Regions from separate parts of the Clostridium sp. CS1-1 genome, predicted to be linked through region 1. Evidence: riboswitches for the same ligand, from Rfam matches in the RefSeq annotation. Region 1 holds a riboswitch; each other region holds the start of a gene.
What was found. Region 1 has a riboswitch for cobalamin ahead of AC0N0V_RS04405 (cobyric acid synthase). Riboswitches for the same ligand answer to the same signal wherever they lie in the genome.

Region 1 (6,397 bases):
TTCTTGATTTTATGTTCTAACAACAGCTAGTTTGCAAGTTATTAATCACTAAGGCTACAGCTGAATATATAGCTATCAAAAGAACTTCCGCTGCATACATAAGCTTTATACTATCATTTATGTGCTCAAAGTTAAGCTCTCGTATCTTATCTCCAATCGTAGGCTTATAAACTACTTCTCCAAAATACACATTGGTACCGCCTAGCTGCACTCTCATCGCTCCAGCTGCTGCTCCTTCTGGGTATGCGCAATTTGGGCTCTTGTGATTTTTTCTATCTCTAATCATTATTTTAAAACTCTCAATTGGACTTCCCTTTACTACGAAGGCAACTATGCATATAAGAAAACCAGTAATTCTTGCAGGTATAAAATTAAACACATCATCTACCTTTGCTGGAAAAAATCCTATATACCTATACTTCTCATTCATATATCCAAGCATTGAATCCATAGTATTTATTCCCTTGTACATCATAGCTAGTGGTGTACCTCCAATAATCCCATAAAGAAGAGGCGCTATAACTCCATCAGCAGTATTTTCAGCTACAGTTTCTACATCTGCTCTTATTATCTCTTTATCATTAAGTTCTTTTGTATCCCTTCCAACTATATATGAAAGCTTAACTCTTGCATCTTCTAAATCTTCACCCTTTAAAGCATAATAAACTTTCTTAGCTTCTCCACCTAAACATTTAGCTGCTATAGTTGTCCACATTATTATTACATTTAAAATAGTATATATCCAAAAGTTAAACTCAGTTAACTTCAATATTATAAACGGAACAATAAAACTTACAAATGCTACTATAATTACTATAAGCCCTCCAAAAGCCTTAATGCCTCTATCAGTCTTGCATAATTTTCTTCCCTTTTTTTCTAAGAAAGATATGAGCTTTCCTATATATATAACAGGATGAGGGAACCAGTATGGGTCTCCAATTATCCAATCAAGAATAACTGCAATGACTATTGCTATAACGTTACTTATTAGAAAAGATGTAATCAAAACGTTTCCCCCAATCTTTTTTCAGCCTATTTTTTAATTCCCATAATCTCATATATCTTATTCATATCTAAACTCTCTCTAACAATATCTGCAAGCTTATCTAATTCTGCTTCACGAAGACTTTCATAAGTCTTTGATTGTATTGTTTTCATTTCCTTTTTTACTCTAATCTTATTTAGTATAAACTCTCTAAAATCTACTCCATCAAAAACTCCATGTATGTAAGTTCCTAATATGTTACCCTCTGAATTTATTGCTCCGTCAAGAAGTTCAACCTTTTCTCCACTTTTATCCACAATCCTAAATAAAGGTTTTGCACATTCTCCATAAGTACCTATTCCCATGTGGATTTCATATCCATAAGCCTTTAACTTTCTATTCTCCATAGTACTTTCATTTTTATAAACATCAAAGTTTTCTATAGTTTCTGCATTTACTCTTGTAGTTATCTTTTCTTCTTCAAAAACTGTTTCTACATCTAAAAGCCCCATAGCTTCAACTTCTTTTACATCTGTTTCTACACCATATGGATCTTTTATAATTTTTCCAAGTATCTGATAACCACCACAAATGCCCATTACCAAGCCTGTTTTGCTATATTCCTTTATACAGCTTTCAAGTCCACATTCTTTTAGTTTTAATAAGTCTTCAATGGTATTTTTACTTCCAGGTATTATAAGTAAATCTGGGTTTCCAAACTCTTCTACAGAGTTTATAAATCTTACTGAAACATCTTCTTCACTTTTTAGAGCATCTAAATCCGTAAAATTAGATATACGCGGAAGCTTTATAACTGCTATATCTATAGGTGCTGTTACCTTTGTATTAAACTCTACTGCACCATCTTCGTCTTCAAGTGCTAAAGTAAAATGAGGAACCACTCCAAGACATGGCACCTTTATAATATCCTCAAGCATATTAAGTCCTGGCTTTAATATTTCTACATCTCCTCTGAATTTATTGATTATTGTACCTTTAACTCTTTCTCTTTCTTCTTCAGTGAAAAGGAGCATAGTTCCTGCAAGAGAGGCGAAAACTCCCCCTTTATCGATATCACCTGCAATTAGCACAGGTGCGTCCACAAGTTCAGCCATTCCCATGTTTACAATATCTCTATCCCTTAGGTTTATCTCCGCTGGACTTCCGGCACCTTCCATCACTACTATATCAAACTGTTCTTCCATGTTTTCAAAATGCTCTTTAAGCATATCTCTAAATTCAAGCTTCATATTATGATAATCCATTGCTGTGCTATTTCCATATACCTTACCATTAACTATAATCTGACATTTCTTATCAGAAGTTGGTTTTAAAAGTATAGGATTCATATAAGCCTCTGGCTGAAGACCAGCTGCATAAGCCTGAAGTACTTGAGCACGTCCCATCTCTTTACCATCCAATGTTATGTACGAATTTAAAGACATATTTTGTGACTTAAAAGGGCAAACTGAATATCCATCTTGTTTAAAAATTCTGCAAAGTGCAGTCACTAATATACTTTTCCCAACAGATGACCCCGTTCCTTGAATCATTATTTTAGCCATATATATCCCCCTCGTTCTTATCTATTATCCCTAATTTTTTATATCTATCTTATTTCGTAACTAGGCTTTGTGAAGATATATAAGTATCCCTGATGATGCATTTAATTGCCTTCATAGAACTTTTAAATTAAAAATTTAAATTCTTAAAGGCTGTTAAAAGTATTCAAAAATTACTTACATATACTCGCCTGTAAACGAAATAAAAGCAGTAAACTTTGAAAGTTTACTGCTTTTAACACTACTATAAAAACCGGTCAAACGGTCAGCATTCACATTAAAAGTACCTTCCCTCCGAAAGTCTACAGAACACATCTAGGCAGGTCTCCTGACTTATGATTCATCCTCACCTTCGCCTTCCTCCTAGCAGAGTGGCTTAATAAAGGTTCGTCCTCAAATACAGTAACGGGGGCTGTTGTGGACTCTCACCACATTCCCTTTTCACCTTTTTCTTAAAAGGCACCTAAACATATTATTTAATTCTACTATTTAAGTTTATTACAACTATACAAACATGTCAATGACTTCCATGTAAATGTAAATGGATATCAATACTCTTTAAAGCCAAATCATTGAACTAGTTCCTTACAAACTAAATATCTCCAACTTATTTAATATTATATTTTATTAGAAAATCATCGTCATTTATTACAGTTTTATAAGCATCGTCTCTTATAATATTATGCTCTTCTGAAAAAACTAATGCTCTCTGGAAAACATCCTCTACATATTGAAAATCATGAGTAGAGCAAATTATAGTTTTTCCACTGTTATTCAACTTAATTAATAGTTCTCTTAAAAATTTTTTGCCTTTTGGATCGATTCCATTCATAGGCTCGTCCAAAACTAAAACTTCTGGATTCATGGCAAGCACACTTGCAATAGCTACTCTTTTCTTTTCTCCGCCACTTAAATTATAAGGCTCTCTATCTTTAAGATCTTCAATATCTAAAAGTCTTAAACAATCAGAAACTCTTCTTTCTACTTCTCTTTCATCCATATCCATTTGTCTTAATCCAAAGGCAACTTCTTCATATACATTAGAAGAAAAAAGCTGTGCATCTGAATTTTGAAATACAAATCCAACTTTTTTATGAAAAAGTTTAGAAAACCTATTGTCATTTAATTTCTTGCTACTTATTTCCTCTTTATTAAAATGATATTCCCCTTTAGTTGGAAAAACTATACCATTAATTAATTTTAGAAATGTAGATTTACCACTACCATTAGGTCCTATTAGTGCTACTGCTTCACCTTCTTTGATAGTTACATTAATATCTCTTAGCACCTCTGTATCTTTATATCTAAAATGAACATCTTTAACTTGAATCATTTCACTCACATCCTAATTAAAGTAAAAGTACATTATTATTATTAATATATTTACTAAACAATATATAAAATCTTTAGAAGTAAATTTAAACTTTGAGTAAGCTTTATACTCTCCTGTGAAACCTCTACATTCCATTGCAGAATACATTTCATCTCCCATTTCCTTTGACTTTAGAAAAAGATTACCCATTATCTTAGAAAGCGAGGAGTACTTATTACTGTTTTTTCCCACTGATCTTAGCTTTAAAGCATAAAACATCTCTAGTGAAAATTCTCCTAGAATATAAATGTACTTTATCGTAATATCAAATACTAATATGAATATATCAGGTATAAAAAAAAGCTTCAGTGCTTTAGTAATATCATGCCATTTTGTAGTGTATGACAATATATTTACTGAAACTACAGTTCCTGTAACTTTCATAAGTAATAAAATACTATTTGTAATATTACCCATAAGCATAGAGGGTATAAGCATTACAACAGTAAATAAAGGAACTAAAAAGCTTAAAGCCAATACCTTTTTTATATCTTCTACCTCTAATAAAGCTATAAATAATAGTAAATATACATCCATAGCTAGTACATATGTAAAGCTTCTTGAAGTAGATATTAAAATTATGCTTAGTACTGTGAATATAAGTTTAATTACTGGATTTAGCTTGTACATAAAAGCAGTACTAACCTTATTATTTCTTTTTATTAAAGATAGCATGTGTATAATAGACACTATACTTTTGTCTATAAATCTATCTTTATCATTCCGAGGTATGTAGTTATCCTTCTTATAAAGCCAATCTTCCATAACATACACCTTCACATTCTGATAAACTGATTTTGTAAAAAACTTACTAAAATGTCTTATGTTAAAAATATATCATAATTAGTTGATTTATGCAATTTATTTATATTTTAACATAAAAAATCTCTAAGCATCAGGTTGAGTTTTAACTCCACCTGATGCTTAAAAATTCTTAATGTATCAACCATGTATTTTCACCCCAGTTCTCAAAATCAAACTTGCAAAACTTGCACTATCCTTAATACTTTCTTTCCACAGTTCTGGTGTGTATAAGATAAAATCTAATTCTTTATTACTTTGTATCTCCATTTCCATGTCTATTCTTATCTTTCTTTTGTCCATATACTCCATAATAATACATAAATCTATATCACTATCTAGTCTTGCACATCCTTTTGCGCATGAACCAAATAAATATATTTCTGATATATTGTATTTCCCTATTAATTGTTTTTTTATTTCATCTATTTCATGTTGAAAGGGTATCACAAAATCCACCTTCTTGATTTTTATGAAAAATTACACAAATTTATTATAACATCCCTTTAAAGTAAATAAACTATATTTTGTATAGATTGTTATCTTCCATTAGATTATTTGCTTAGTTCTAATTTAATTTTAAAGGTAATTATATTTTCATTACTCACAGCCCATATCTGTCCACTATGCAATTCAACTATTTTTTTACAGATAGCTAATCCTAATCCAGATCCAGGCATGTTATTTGATCGTGAAGGGTCAATTCTATAAAATCTTTCAAACATTCTATCTATCTTCTCCTTGGGAATATGCTCACCTCTATTAGAAAAAGATATTATAACATATCTTTCTTCCTTCTCTACATTTACCACAATATCTGAAGGCTTATAACTATATTTTTCTGCGTTATTTAATATATTTTCAAATACCCTAACAATCTTCTCAATATCTATTTTTACATTTATATTACTATCAGGCACATTATTTATAATTCTTAAATCTTTTTTTTCTAATATAGTGCCATATTCACCTAAAAGTTGATTTAAAATAGCGCATATATTTGCATTCACAAATTCTAATTGAACTTCACTACTTGATAACTTTGTATATTCAAATAGTTCATCTATAAGCCTTTTTAGCTTAGCAGATAAATTATAAGCAGAGTTTAAATACTCTTTTTCCTCTTCCTCACTTTTAAATTTTTCGTTTTTCAAAAAGTCTAAATAACCTATAATAGCAGTAAGAGGCGTTCGTAAATCGTGAGAAACATTGGTTATTAATTCCGTCTTAGTATTTTCTATTTCTCTTTCACGTTCAAATTTCTCTTTTAATTGTCTAGACATAGAGTTTATATTTCTACTAAGTTCCGCTAGATCGTCATTGCCTGCAACCTTTAGAGTAGAACCTAATTCCTTATTGGCAATTATTTCAACATTTTCTGAAATATATTTGATATATTTTATTTCTTTCTTTGTGACTATTAGAAAACTTACAATAAACACTATAATACCTGTCATGAAAACTCCGAGAACTATCATATTATACATAAAAGGATTCAAATTATTTCTGTTATTATATATATAAGTATTAGAAATAGAACTAGCAACCATAATTACAGCAGCAAATGAGAGTAAAAAACAAAATGCTATTTTAATTAAAAGATTAATACTTAAGCTTTTTGTCACTGTTAATCTTTTCATATCTTATATCCGACACCCCAAACCGTTTTAATATAAA
Region 2 (6,397 bases), 280 kb from region 1:
AGCTGGGTAGCTATGTCGGGACGGGATAAACGCTGAAAGCATCTAAGCGTGAAGCCCACCTCAAGATAAGATTTCCCATAGCGTAAGCTAGTAAGACCCCTTGAAGAACACAAGGTTGATAGGTCAGAGGTGTAAGCATGGTAACATGTTCAGCTGACTGATACTAATAGGTCGAGGGCTTGACCTAATATATCACTGTGCAATTTTGAGAGAACAAAATTCTCTTAATAAATTAAATATAATCTGGTGATTATGACGTAAAGGCTACACCCGTTCCCATTCCGAACACGATGGTTAAGCTTTACAGTGCCGATGGTACTGCACGGGAGACTGTGTGGAAGAGTAGGTCGTTGCCAGGTTAAATATAAAAGACACTAAGTTTGATGCTTAGTGTCTTTTATATTTATGTCTGTAGTATTATTAAGATTAGAATTAACTTTTTAATGTAATGACTATGTTTTAATATAGTGTTGATATCATAACAATTTTTGAGGGAAGTTATTATACTTCCCTTAGTGCACATTTTAAGAAGATTATAGACCAAATCGATTATTTTTAACGTCCATATATGCTTCTTCAAAACTTTGATAAACTCTACTTGATAAATCAAAGTAATTTTCATCTATCACCTTCCTAAAAAACTGCCCCATCTGTGTTGTAGCTATTTTTCCAGTAATTAAAATAGGCATTGAAAATTTCCATGATTCAACTACCTTCTCTTTCTGCCTATGCGGGTATCTAATTATCCATCGACCTACTCGTAAAGCATGTTCATTTCCTGTCATCTTCCCTTGGTTCATCGCTTCTGCATCGTACCCCCAAAGATTTCCGAATGCAAAAGAGCAATCGGGACAATCAAGTGGTCCACCACCAAGTTCATTACCACAAGTTTTACACTTTACAATTTTCATTGCTGAATCAACGATTGTCCAGGAATGCTTATCTATTTCTTCAACTATTACTTCAGCAAGTAAATTTTCATCATCACTACCTAATAATATATTTTCTTTTTCTATTAACTCTTTCCAATCTAACAACCATAAATTTTCAATAATATTATAGCATTCTATGCAACTTATATAGTTTTGACCAACAGGTGCTCCACACATTTCACATACCTTAACCTCATTGGGTCGCTGATATATTCTTCCTCCTGATGGTCTTTTAGGAAAGTCTTTGTAAAATTCTTTCATAGGGTTCAACCTCTTTTCATCTGCAAAACTTATGACATAAGCCACTCTGTTATTATAAACTATTACGTTACGATATACTCAATACCTGCCTTCTTTCTTCATAATTATTATTTCGTAATATTGTACCTGTATATATTAAACATATATAGGTTCTCGCTTTTTAGAATCTATTACTCTTGTATAAGTATGAGATATATTGCATTAAGCCATGAAATTCTTCCTTTTGACCGCTTCTTTATCCTTTTCAAATAATTTGAGCCATCTGAATCAGTACATATAATTACTTGTGTATATGGAATAATATTCTTGTAAAATTTAACAATATTAGTTATAATAGTTTTATATAAATGACGTTCCTATATGGGAGAATAATATAAAGTATGTAAAAGGTGCCCGTAAGGGAGAATAGGGAATGAGGTAAAATCCTCAGCGGTCCCACCACTGTAAACGGTAGAGCTTTTATAATCCACTGGGTAACACTGGGAAGGAAAAAGTATCGTTAGCCCGTAAGCCAGGAGACCTGCCTTTTTCATTAATATAGCCTAGGGGTAAAAGGCTGTAGAAAGAGTGATGGTAAAATTCTTGAATACAAATATTGTATTCAAGAATTTTTTATTTTTTGTCAAATAATTTAATTAACGAGGTGGTAATTGTGAAAATAATTGAAAGACTTATAAGTCAAGATCATTCTGTAAAATACTTATTAGAGTTGAATGATGGAAATACTATTGAAACTTTATTTATGCAAGATCATGAACAAAAACTTACATACCACAGTACAGTATGCGTATCCTCTCAAGTGGGCTGCAGACAAGGGTGTTTTTTTTGTGCAACAGGGAAGCAGGGATTTGTACGAAATCTTGCGTCATTTGAAATAATTGGACAAGTAGATATTTGTATTGATTATTGTAAACAAATGAAACTGATTCCAATAGATGCGGTTGTTCTTGCGGGAATGGGTGAACCTTTTGTAAATTATGAAAATGTTAGGGAGGCGATAATTGGCATATATAATAAACACAAAATAAGTAATTTTGAAATTGCTACAGTAGGAGTAACGCCAAGAGTCTATAGACTGATTGATGATTTTAAAAATAGTCCAATTAATATAAGACTTAATGTATCTCTGCATGCGTCATCAGATGAAATACGTAAGAAGATTATGCCAATTAATCTAAAGTATGATATGAAGTCAATAATTGATGCAGCCGTTGAATATGCAGAAATATTTAAAACTAAGACAAGAATAAGGTATATGATATTTAAGGGTATAAATGATACCGATGCTGATGTAGCAAGACTAGAAGCTTTATTAAAGAGCAAACCACTAAAATTGATTATATCAGCATATAATGATAACAATATACAGGGACTAATTGCTCCTGAACAAAATGATGTAATTAATTTTTATAATAAACTTAAAGATAAAATAGATTGTGATATATTCCATAATTTTGGTGGTGATATCAAAGGAGGCTGTGGTCAGCTTAGGCAGGAAAAAGTGATAGAGCATGTATTAATATAAAAATTTAGAACTAGACATATTATAATACGATTAATAAACTTAATATAAGAAATAAATAATATCCGTATAAGTTTGCTTATATGGATATTATTTATTTCTTATTACAAATAGCAGTTTATGAAACAACATGGTAGAATGATACTTGTGTTTGATTGAATAAAAAGTGCTAATGATTAGAGTTTTTGGAGGTATCTTTATACAAGATATAGCTTCTTTGAGAAGCATGAATAAATATTCTTCTATTATTGCAAATAATGGGGTTATTGTTGAAGTTAGCCAATCTTTTGTTGATATGACTAAATATTCAATAGAGGATATGATAGATAAAAATGTTGTAGATGTATTTAGTGTATTAAGAATTGGCCCAAACACTGATTACGAGAGCTTTGATGAAAATAGTGAATATTTTTCTTAACTAAGTCTCTCGAAATCAGATTTGTTAACATTAAATTATTATAGGGAATAAAAGAAACAATGTATATCTTTTTAGAGAGAAGAAATTTTAACTTTGATGAGAAATTTCCCTTCGCCAGTAGGCTATGCTCAGATAACCATTATGGAGTTGGTATATTCAGCCTACCTGATATTACACTGCTTAAAGCTAATGAAACATTCATAAGTTTTTTTGATGAACCATACAATAGAAAGGAAAACTGCATTGGAAAGCGTGTTGATGAATTTGTAACGGGATTTAAAGGAAGCACTTCAGAAAAGATATGGAGAACTATCATCGAAACAGGGCAAACATATAACATAAATGAGTATATGTCTGATAGATTTGATAGGGGAATTACATACTGGAAGAGTACCATTACTCCCATATATGAAGATTGAAAACCACAATATTGTATTGAGATGACCACAGAGATAACTAACCAGGTTTTATATAGAAAAAAGATAGAAGAGCAGGCGGAAATTATTGAGAAGCAGAAAAGAGAACTAGAAATAGTTTTTTTAAAAATATTCTTTCAAATGCTATTAAATTCACATCAGAAGGTAAATTAATTACTATAAAAGGGGATATATGCATTAAAGTTAAGGATAACGGAATCAGTATACCTGAGGATAAAATAGGTGTTATATTTGAGAGGTTTGGACAAGTCAATAGCCCTTTATCAAGGCGGGCAGAAGGGGCTGATATTGGTCTGTCACTTGTTAAAAAACTTGTTGAAGCATTAGGTGGTAGTATATCAGTTAAAAGCAAGGAAGGTAAGGGTAGCACATTTATTATCTTGCTGCCAGACGAAAAGACCTCAGAAGAACATACTGAAAATAAAGAAGTGGGTTTATTAGATAATCGTCTTTTAGAAATAACGACAGTAGAGTTTTCTGATATCTATCTGTAATAGATTATTGGATAAAGCTATTTGAGATAACTGAGCTATCAATTCTCCACCCTCTACTATAGGAGGGAGATTGATAGCACTTGTCTATAGGTAGCAAATAGATTTTAATGAATTTGCTTTGGCTTAAGTATTAATTAAGCGACTTCTATTTTCTAGTTGGTGATTATTTCGCTTTGAAACAACGAAGATTTGTGACGAAAACTAATGCGGGTGTGTCCATATGTTTAACATTGAGAATTTATAATAAATATTGAGGATTATAAAGATAATCTTATATTATAAAGGATAAAGCTTGTAATGTATAAACCTATAGATGATAAGATAAGGTTCGTCACTTGATTAGTGACAAATAAATGAACGAAACTTAGGAATAAAGAACTTATTGATTTTAGTTGATTGTTCATTATATTATGTGAAATTTGTTAGTAAAGACCGAAGATAAAAAACATTAAAAATATTCTTGACAAAGCAAAGTAGAAATGATAAGATATACAAGTAGTCGAGTTAAATCGACATGATCCTTGAAAATTAAACAGAGTGAAACACAAGATAAAACTTGTTTTTAAATAAACCAGCAATTCTTTGAGTTACTTTAAAGTAACAAAACAGTAATGAGTCACAAACTTTTAAATTGAGAGTTTGATCCTGGCTCAGGACGAACGCTGGCGGCGTGCCTAACACATGCAAGTCGAGCGATGAAGCCCTTCGGGGCTGATTAGCGGCGGACGGGTGAGTAACACGTGGGTAACCTGCCTCAAAGAGGGGGATAGCCTCCCGAAAGGGAGATTAATACCGCATAACATTAGTTCTTTGCATGAAGGACTAATTAAAGGAGTAATCCGCTTTGAGATGGACCCGCGGCGCATTAGCTAGTTGGTGAGGTAAAGGCTCACCAAGGCGACGATGCGTAGCCGACCTGAGAGGGTGATCGGCCACATTGGAACTGAGATACGGTCCAGACTCCTACGGGAGGCAGCAGTGGGGAATATTGCACAATGGGCGAAAGCCTGATGCAGCAACGCCGCGTGAGTGATGAAGGCCTTCGGGTTGTAAAGCTCTGTCTTTGGGGACGATAATGACGGTACCCAAGGAGGAAGCCACGGCTAACTACGTGCCAGCAGCCGCGGTAATACGTAGGTGGCAAGCGTTGTCCGGATTTACTGGGCGTAAAGGATGCGTAGGCGGATATTTAAGTGAGATGTGAAATTCCTGGGCTTAACTTGGGAGCTGCATTTCAAACTGGATATCTAGAGTGTGGGAGAGGAGAATGGAATTCCTAGTGTAGCGGTGAAATGCGTAGAGATTAGGAAGAACACCAGTGGCGAAGGCGATTCTCTGGACCATAACTGACGCTGAGGCATGAAAGCGTGGGTAGCAAACAGGATTAGATACCCTGGTAGTCCACGCCGTAAACGATGAGTACTAGGTGTAGGGGGGTCCAACCCTCTGTGCCGCAGTTAACACAATAAGTACTCCGCCTGGGAAGTACGATCGCAAGATTAAAACTCAAAGGAATTGACGGGGGCCCGCACAAGCAGCGGAGCATGTGGTTTAATTCGAAGCAACGCGAAGAACCTTACCTGGACTTGACATCCCCTGAATTACTCGTAATGGAGGAAGCCCTTCGGGGCAGGGAGACAGGTGGTGCATGGTTGTCGTCAGCTCGTGTCGTGAGATGTTAGGTTAAGTCCTGCAACGAGCGCAACCCTTATCATTAGTTGCTACCATTAAGTTGAGCACTCTAGTGAGACTGCCCGGGTTAACCGGGAGGAAGGTGGGGATGACGTCAAATCATCATGCCCCTTATGTCCAGGGCTACACACGTGCTACAATGGTGAGTACAATTAGATGCAAACCCGTGAGGGGGAGCCAAACTAAAAAACTCATCCCAGTTCGGATTGTAGGCTGAAACTCGCCTACATGAAGCTGGAGTTGCTAGTAATCGCGAATCAGAATGTCGCGGTGAATACGTTCCCGGGCCTTGTACACACCGCCCGTCACACCATGAGAGCTGGCAACACCCGAAGTCCGTGAGGTAACCGTAAGGAGCCAGCGGCCGAAGGTGGGGTCAGTGATTGGGGTGAAGTCGTAACAAGGTAGCCGTAGGAGAACCTGCGGCTGGATCACCTCCTTTCTAAGGAATAATAACTAGAAACTTAGGTTTTTAGTTACATTGGAATTCTGGTTTACACTCTGTTTAATTTTGAGGGATCATTTTCCTGTTGACTCGGTAGAGTTGACATGATAAGATGTATCTCCAATATTGTTCTTTGAAAATTGCACAGTGATAAGCGTTGAATAATGAAAATTATTTAACATAAACAAAGTAAAGC
Region 3 (6,397 bases), 1.6 Mb from region 1:
GCTTATGATTCAATTCTTAACAAGGATTCCCATTAATATGAACTTGCCTTGTGAAAAAGAGAACTTTAGAAGAGGGGCTGTATTTTTACCAATTGTGGGGCTAATAGTAGGCTCAATACAATGGGGCACTTATAAACTTCTCATAAGTATCATGCCTCTAAATACAACTATTGTTGTAGTATTGCTAGTTGGAATAATAATAACAGGAGCACTTCATATAGATGGATTAGGCGATACCTGCGACGGTTTCTTTGCTTTCAAGGGTAATGATAAAATAATTGAAATAATGAAGGATAGCAGAATAGGGACTTATGCTTGTATAGCTATTATATTTGATTTTTTATTCAAGTATACATTGTTAACATCTGTAGTTCCTAGGTTTTCAGTAGCAATAATGGCTGCGCCGATTTTATCTAGGTTTTCTATGGTATTTTTATTTCTTATAGGTAAAAATGCAAAGAGTAATGGAACGGGAAACTTATTTGTGGGGAATATAGGAAAATTGCAATTATTCATTAGTTTATTAATAACAGTTGGAGTTTTATCCTTAATTATGAACCCAAAGTATGTAATTATTCTATTAGTTTTTGCGATAGCATTAACTTTTGTATTCTATAGCTTCTGTAAGAGTAAAATAGGAGGAATTAGTGGAGATGGGCTCGGTGCAAATAATGAATTAGTAGAAATATTAACTTTAATTATTATTGCAGTAATTTTAAGATAGTATGAAACAAGATATAAGAAACTAAATTAAATATTATACATATATAGTTTAATTAAGTTATATTTATATTTATATTTTTAAGCTTCAAGTAGTGAATAGTTAAGGAGAGGATTATATGGGTAAGATAATATTAGTTACTGGAGGAAGTAGAAGTGGTAAAAGTACTTTTGCAGAAAAGTTATTAGAGGATAAAGAAGATGTACTTTATATTGCCACAGCAGTAGTAACAGATATAGAAATGGAAAAGAGAATTGAAAATCACAGGAAGCGTAGGAATTCAAACTGGGGAACTTATGAGGGATTTAAGGAATTGGACAAAGTAATTAAAGAAGATAATCATGAATATATAATGTTAGAGTGTATAGGTACAATGATTACCAATTTTATGTTTGATGAAGAGTATGATTTTGATACTATATCACAAGAAGAGATATCGAAACTAAGTAAAAAAATAAAGATAGAAGTAGAAAAACTGCTTATTGCAGCAAAGGAGAATAATAAGAAGATAATTATTGTTACAAATGAAGTAGGGTGGAGTTTAGTTCCTGAATATAGAATGGGAAGAATATTTAGTGATATTTTAGGACATTTAAATCAATATATAGGAAGCTTTAGTGATGAAGCATATTTAGTGGCTTGTGGATTTCCTTTAAAACTAAAATAGTAGAAACGAGTTATACATTAAGTTGAGTATAACTCGTTTTTATTTTGAGACAACTTTGAATACTTGCTCACAGGAATAATATGGGGTCTACTATTTTCAGGATGTTTTAATAAGTATACATCCATATTATAAATATCTTTGATATTCTTTTTATTTATAACTTCTTCGGGAGTTCCATTTGCTATAATTTCGCCTTGGCTTAGCAATATTACATGGTCACTATATTGAGCGGCTAAGTTTAAATCATGAAGCACAGCTACAACCGTAATATTTTTATTCAATAATTTGATTGTGTCAAGTAATTCTACTTGGTGGTATAGGTCTAAGTGGGAGATTGGTTCATCTAATAGCAAAATGTTAGTATCTTGTGCAATAGCTCTTGCTATTAGAACTCGTTGCTGTTCTCCACCACTTAATGAAGATATATTTTTCCCCCTTAGATGCCATGTATTTGTCATCTCCATAGCATTTTTAGCTATTTCTAAATCTTTACTTCCTTCAGATTGAAACCTAGACAGATATGGTGAACGTCCCATTAAGACTATATCTAAAACAGAAAATTCAAAGTCTAAAATAGTATTTTGAGGAACGGTAGAAATTTTTCTAGCTAAATCTTTATTTTTGAAGTCTAAAATATCTATACCTTCTATCAATATACAATTTTTTTCAGGTTCAAGAACTTTAGATAAATTTTTTAAAAAAGTTGTTTTACCTGAGCCATTTGGACCAATTATACTATAGAACTTATTCTTTTCAAAGTTAATGCTTATGTTCTGAAGAATAGTTTTGTCTTCATATTTATAATGAAAGTTCTTTACTTCTATTGAGTAAACTTCAGACCTTTTCAACTATTACACCTTCTTTTTATTTTTTATTAAAAGGTACATAAAGTAAGGAGCGCCAATTAATGAAGTAATTGCTCCAACAGGGATTTCAGCAGGAGATACTAGGGTTCTCGCTAGGGTGTCTGAAAGAATCATAAAAATGGAGCCGCCTATGGCAGAGAACGGAATTAATATTCTATGGTCAGGGCTAATCATCATTCTAATGATGTGAGGAATTATTAACCCTACGAAGCCAATAACACCACTAACGGAAACACAAGCAGCTACCACTACAGAAGAAACAATTAAAATTATTCTCTTTAAGGTTTCAACTTCAATACCTAAACTTTTTGCGCTGTCATCTCCTGTAAGCATTATATTTAAATCTCTAGAAAAAGCCAATAGAACTATAAATCCTATAAATACAATGGGAAACAGTATAATAACCTGTTCCCAATTAGCAGTAGTTATACTTCCCATAATCCAAAATACTATCTTTTCAACATTTTGTCTATTAAATGCCATCAATAGAGATATCATTGAGGATAAAAGAAAGCTTATGGATATACCAGCAAGAAGAAGAGTATTTGTTGGAACCTTACTTCCCACTCTTGCAGTACTATACACTATAATAGTTGTAAGAATAGCTCCAATGAAGGCTGAAAGAGTAACTAATCCTAACCCGCCAAAGAAGTTTTCTAATCCTATCGAAATTGCTATCGCGGCACCAAGTGCTGCACCAGAAGATACGCCGAGAACGTAGGGGTCTGCCATTGGATTCTTAAACATTGCTTGAAAAGATGCCCCTACTATAGATAGGCCCATTCCCACTATAGCAGAAAGAATAATACGAGGTAATCTTATATTAAGTATTATTAAGTTATGAGTAGATGGATAAGCTTCTATATGAAATAAATGTCCTATAAGTGGAAGCTGACTTAATATAATTTTTAAGGACTCTAAAAACGATATATTTGCAGTACCTAAGGTGCTGCAAAGAACTACTAAAGAAATTAGTATAATAAATATAGTAATAAATTTAAATTTATAATGCTTTTTACTTATTGAAAACATAATTAAACCTCTTTTCGGTTAACTACTTAAATACCTCAGGATGTATTATTTTAGCTAATGACTCTAAACCATCCGCAAGTCTAGGTCCCTGTCTATTTAAGATATCCATATTAATTTCATATATTTTATCATTTTTTACTGCAGTCAAGTCCTTGTAACCATTGGTGTTTTTTATGCCAGATTTAGTATTATTTGTATTTGAGCATATTAAAATATCAGGATTCTTTTCAATAAGCCTTTCAAGGCTGTAAGCCCAACCATCAGCATCATCTGCAGCATTTCTACCACCAGCCATAACAATAAGCTTACCAATAAAAGTGTTTCTACCAGCAGTAAAATCTCCCTCTTTGCCATAGGATAAGGCATAGTACACACTCGGAGTGTCCTCACCTTTAACCTTTTGAGTAATTGTGTCAATCCTTTTTTTCATGTTAGATACTACTTCAATTGACTTAGTATTTGCATTTAAAACCACTCCCACCTGATTTATAACATCATAAGTACCTTCAAGGCTGTCATCTTTACTTATAACCACAACTTTTATATTTAATGATTCTAGTTTTTGAACAATATCTTTTGTAATAATTGACGAAGCGATAACTATATCTGGCTTTAATTCAACTATTTTCTCAATGCTTGCATCTTGAATTCCGCCTATAGACTGAACCTTTTTAGCTTCCTCTGGAAAGTTACAGAAATCAGTTCTACCAATTAATTTGTCTCCTTTTCCCAGCGCATATACTATTTCAGTTATATTAGGAGCAGCGGATATTATTCTTTGAGGTTCTTTATCGATTATAATATCTCTACTATAGGAATCCTTAAAATTTAAAGGATATGAAGTACCTTGTGAAGTTTCATTTGTATTATTTTTATCTATAGAATTATTATTAGAACATGCAGATAAAGACAATATAAAAATAGAGAATAATAATAGTGCAAGTAATTTTTTTAGTTTGGGCATTTAGTTTCCTCCTTAGTTTTTTAGTCTTAAATCAAATATAAATTAAACCGTTATCTAATAGATAACGGTTTACAAACATATTATTTGTTCACCAGCTTATCCACGTAAGCTTTAAAAGTGTAAAGCTTAGGCAGGTCTCCTGGCTCTGATTCATTGCATATTGACGTCTTCCCTGATATCAAGTGACATGATATATCAATATACTCATCATTACAGTGGCGGGACCGCACGAGACTCTAACTCGTTTCCCTTTTCAACTCATATTTTATGAGTACCTAAACTTAAATAATTTAATTTTAATTAATTATAGCATTTACTAAAAAAGTTATCAATAATTCGTTAACTTAACCATAGGTTTATGTATAAGCATGTAAATATAATAGTGTAATAGCATTACATTTATTATACTCATCAATTTATAATAATATAAGTTTGCGTTTAATTTCATACAGTATATAAGTAGAAGCTATAAGTGGATTTTTAGCATTTGTCAAACTTGGTATATATGGAGAGTAATATTAAACTTGGCAATAGAGCATAGTAACTATAATGTAACTAATGAACTCTAAAGTGCTATATTGAATTTATTATGAAATGAGAATATAATAAATGTATAATAGAAAATATATGTTAAGTTAGTATAACAAATAAAATGAAGAGAGGTAAATGATATGGAAAAAGTAACTAAAGACATGACAATTGGGGAAATAGTTAGACTACATCCTAGAGCAGGTGAAATATTAATGACTTTTGGTATGGGATGTATTGGATGCCCAGCTTCTCAAGCAGAGACACTTGAGCAGGCAGCTCAAGTTCACGGATTGGAACTTGACAATTTACTAAGAGCTTTAAATACACTATAATATAATCTAAATAAAAGTATAATTAAGTTTAAACTCCACCTTTTAGTAAGGTGGAGTTTTTATTTATAGGAGTTTGAGTAATTTTAAATAAGCCTGTTTAAAGTATTATAATTTATCTTTAGGGCAAGATAATTTTGAAACTAATATTAATATAATCATCATATAAAAAATAAAGAGAGGTACATGATATGGAGAAACTAAATAAGGATATGTCTATTGGAGAAGTAGTTAGATTAAATCCTAAATATGCTGAAGTTTTAATGACATTTGGTATGGGATGCGTTGGATGACCAGCTTCACAAGCGGAAACCCTTGAGCAGGCTGCTCAGGTCCATGGGTTAGAACTCGATGACTTATTAAAAGCATTAAATTCAGTATAATAATTTGTGAATTTTAAAAGGCTTTTGCAGATTCTCTGCAAAAGCCTTTTTTAACTTTTTTTTGGTTGTATTATTAAACCCTCTTTACAACATGTACAACGATGAGTACAGGATTCTATGTGTATCATAATGTTAGTGTTTTTTAAAGACTGTTCAAGCTCAAGTTCTATTTCATCACATATATCGTGAGCAGCCTTTATAGTCATATTTTCCGGAAACACTATATGTAAATCAATATATTTGTAAGACCCGGCTTTCCTTGTTCTTAAATCATGAAAGTCACAGTAAAGAGATTTATATTTAGAAATAGTATTAGTTATTATATTTATCTCATTGTCAGACAACTTTACATCCATTAGGGGTTCAAAAGCTGTTTTTAAAAGATGAAAAGCTTCCCTTAGAATAAATATGGCAACTAATATGGCAACTACGGGATCTAAAAAGCTTAATTTTGTAAGCCAAATTAGCAATAAACCGGTCCCAACACCAAGGGATGTATATACATCAGCTTTTAAATGGAGGGCATCGGCTTCCAAAGCTATTGAATCCTCTTGTTTAGCAATTTTATATAACTTTTTAGAAACAATAGTGTTTACACCAGCAGAAATAAACATAACAATAAAGCCGAGTCCTACAGAACCCACAGCTTCGGGATGAATAATCTTTTTAACTGCTTCTACTATTATCCATATAGATGCTGCAAAAATAAGTAATGCCTCAATAACGCCAGATATATTTTCAACCTTACCATGTCCATAAGGATGATTCTCATCAGCAGGTTTATCAGATATTCTTACTGAAAAGAAGGCTACGATTGCAGCTGCTAAATCCATGGCTGAATGAATCGCTTCAGATATTATGCTTACGGAACCAGTAAAAATACCTACAAATAACTTCATAATAA

Region 2: it holds a riboswitch for cobalamin, as region 1 does, so the genes downstream of both, AC0N0V_RS03110 (radical SAM protein) here and AC0N0V_RS04405 (cobyric acid synthase) in region 1, are expected to answer to the same signal.
Region 3: it holds a riboswitch for cobalamin, as region 1 does, so the genes downstream of both, AC0N0V_RS21160 (ABC transporter substrate-binding protein) here and AC0N0V_RS04405 (cobyric acid synthase) in region 1, are expected to answer to the same signal.

The regions. Positions count from the first base shown of each region.
Region 1 is NZ_CM148680.1:983,666-990,062, reverse strand. Features, by position in the region: gene cbiB (adenosylcobinamide-phosphate synthase CbiB) at 17-1,006, opposite strand; gene AC0N0V_RS04405 (cobyric acid synthase) at 1,033-2,550, opposite strand; cobalamin riboswitch at 2,849-3,029, opposite strand; gene AC0N0V_RS04400 (energy-coupling factor ABC transporter ATP-binding protein) at 3,155-3,880, opposite strand; gene AC0N0V_RS04395 (energy-coupling factor transporter transmembrane component T family protein) at 3,893-4,684, opposite strand; gene AC0N0V_RS04390 (nucleotidyltransferase domain-containing protein) at 4,862-5,170, opposite strand; gene AC0N0V_RS04385 (sensor histidine kinase) at 5,275-6,360, opposite strand; gene AC0N0V_RS04380 (response regulator transcription factor) at 6,357-6,397, opposite strand, start outside.
Region 2 is NZ_CM148680.1:698,987-705,383, forward strand. Features, by position in the region: rRNA gene AC0N0V_RS03095 (23S ribosomal RNA) at 1-187, shown strand, start outside; rRNA gene rrf (5S ribosomal RNA) at 243-359, shown strand; gene AC0N0V_RS03105 (hypothetical protein) at 534-1,193, opposite strand; cobalamin riboswitch at 1,564-1,735, shown strand; gene AC0N0V_RS03110 (radical SAM protein) at 1,846-2,718, shown strand; gene AC0N0V_RS03115 (hypothetical protein) at 2,888-3,133, shown strand; gene AC0N0V_RS03120 (hypothetical protein) at 3,193-3,552, shown strand; gene AC0N0V_RS03125 (ATP-binding protein) at 3,729-4,064, shown strand; rRNA gene AC0N0V_RS03130 (16S ribosomal RNA) at 4,692-6,198, shown strand.
Region 3 is NZ_CM148680.1:4,471,701-4,478,097, reverse strand. Features, by position in the region: gene cobS (adenosylcobinamide-GDP ribazoletransferase) at 1-724, shown strand, start outside; gene cobU (bifunctional adenosylcobinamide kinase/adenosylcobinamide-phosphate guanylyltransferase) at 840-1,388, shown strand; gene AC0N0V_RS21170 (ABC transporter ATP-binding protein) at 1,406-2,236, opposite strand; gene AC0N0V_RS21165 (FecCD family ABC transporter permease) at 2,240-3,286, opposite strand; gene AC0N0V_RS21160 (ABC transporter substrate-binding protein) at 3,309-4,250, opposite strand; cobalamin riboswitch at 4,363-4,544, opposite strand; gene AC0N0V_RS21155 (DUF1858 domain-containing protein) at 4,922-5,113, shown strand; gene AC0N0V_RS21150 (DUF1858 domain-containing protein) at 5,302-5,493, shown strand; gene AC0N0V_RS21145 (cation diffusion facilitator family transporter) at 5,544-6,397, opposite strand, start outside.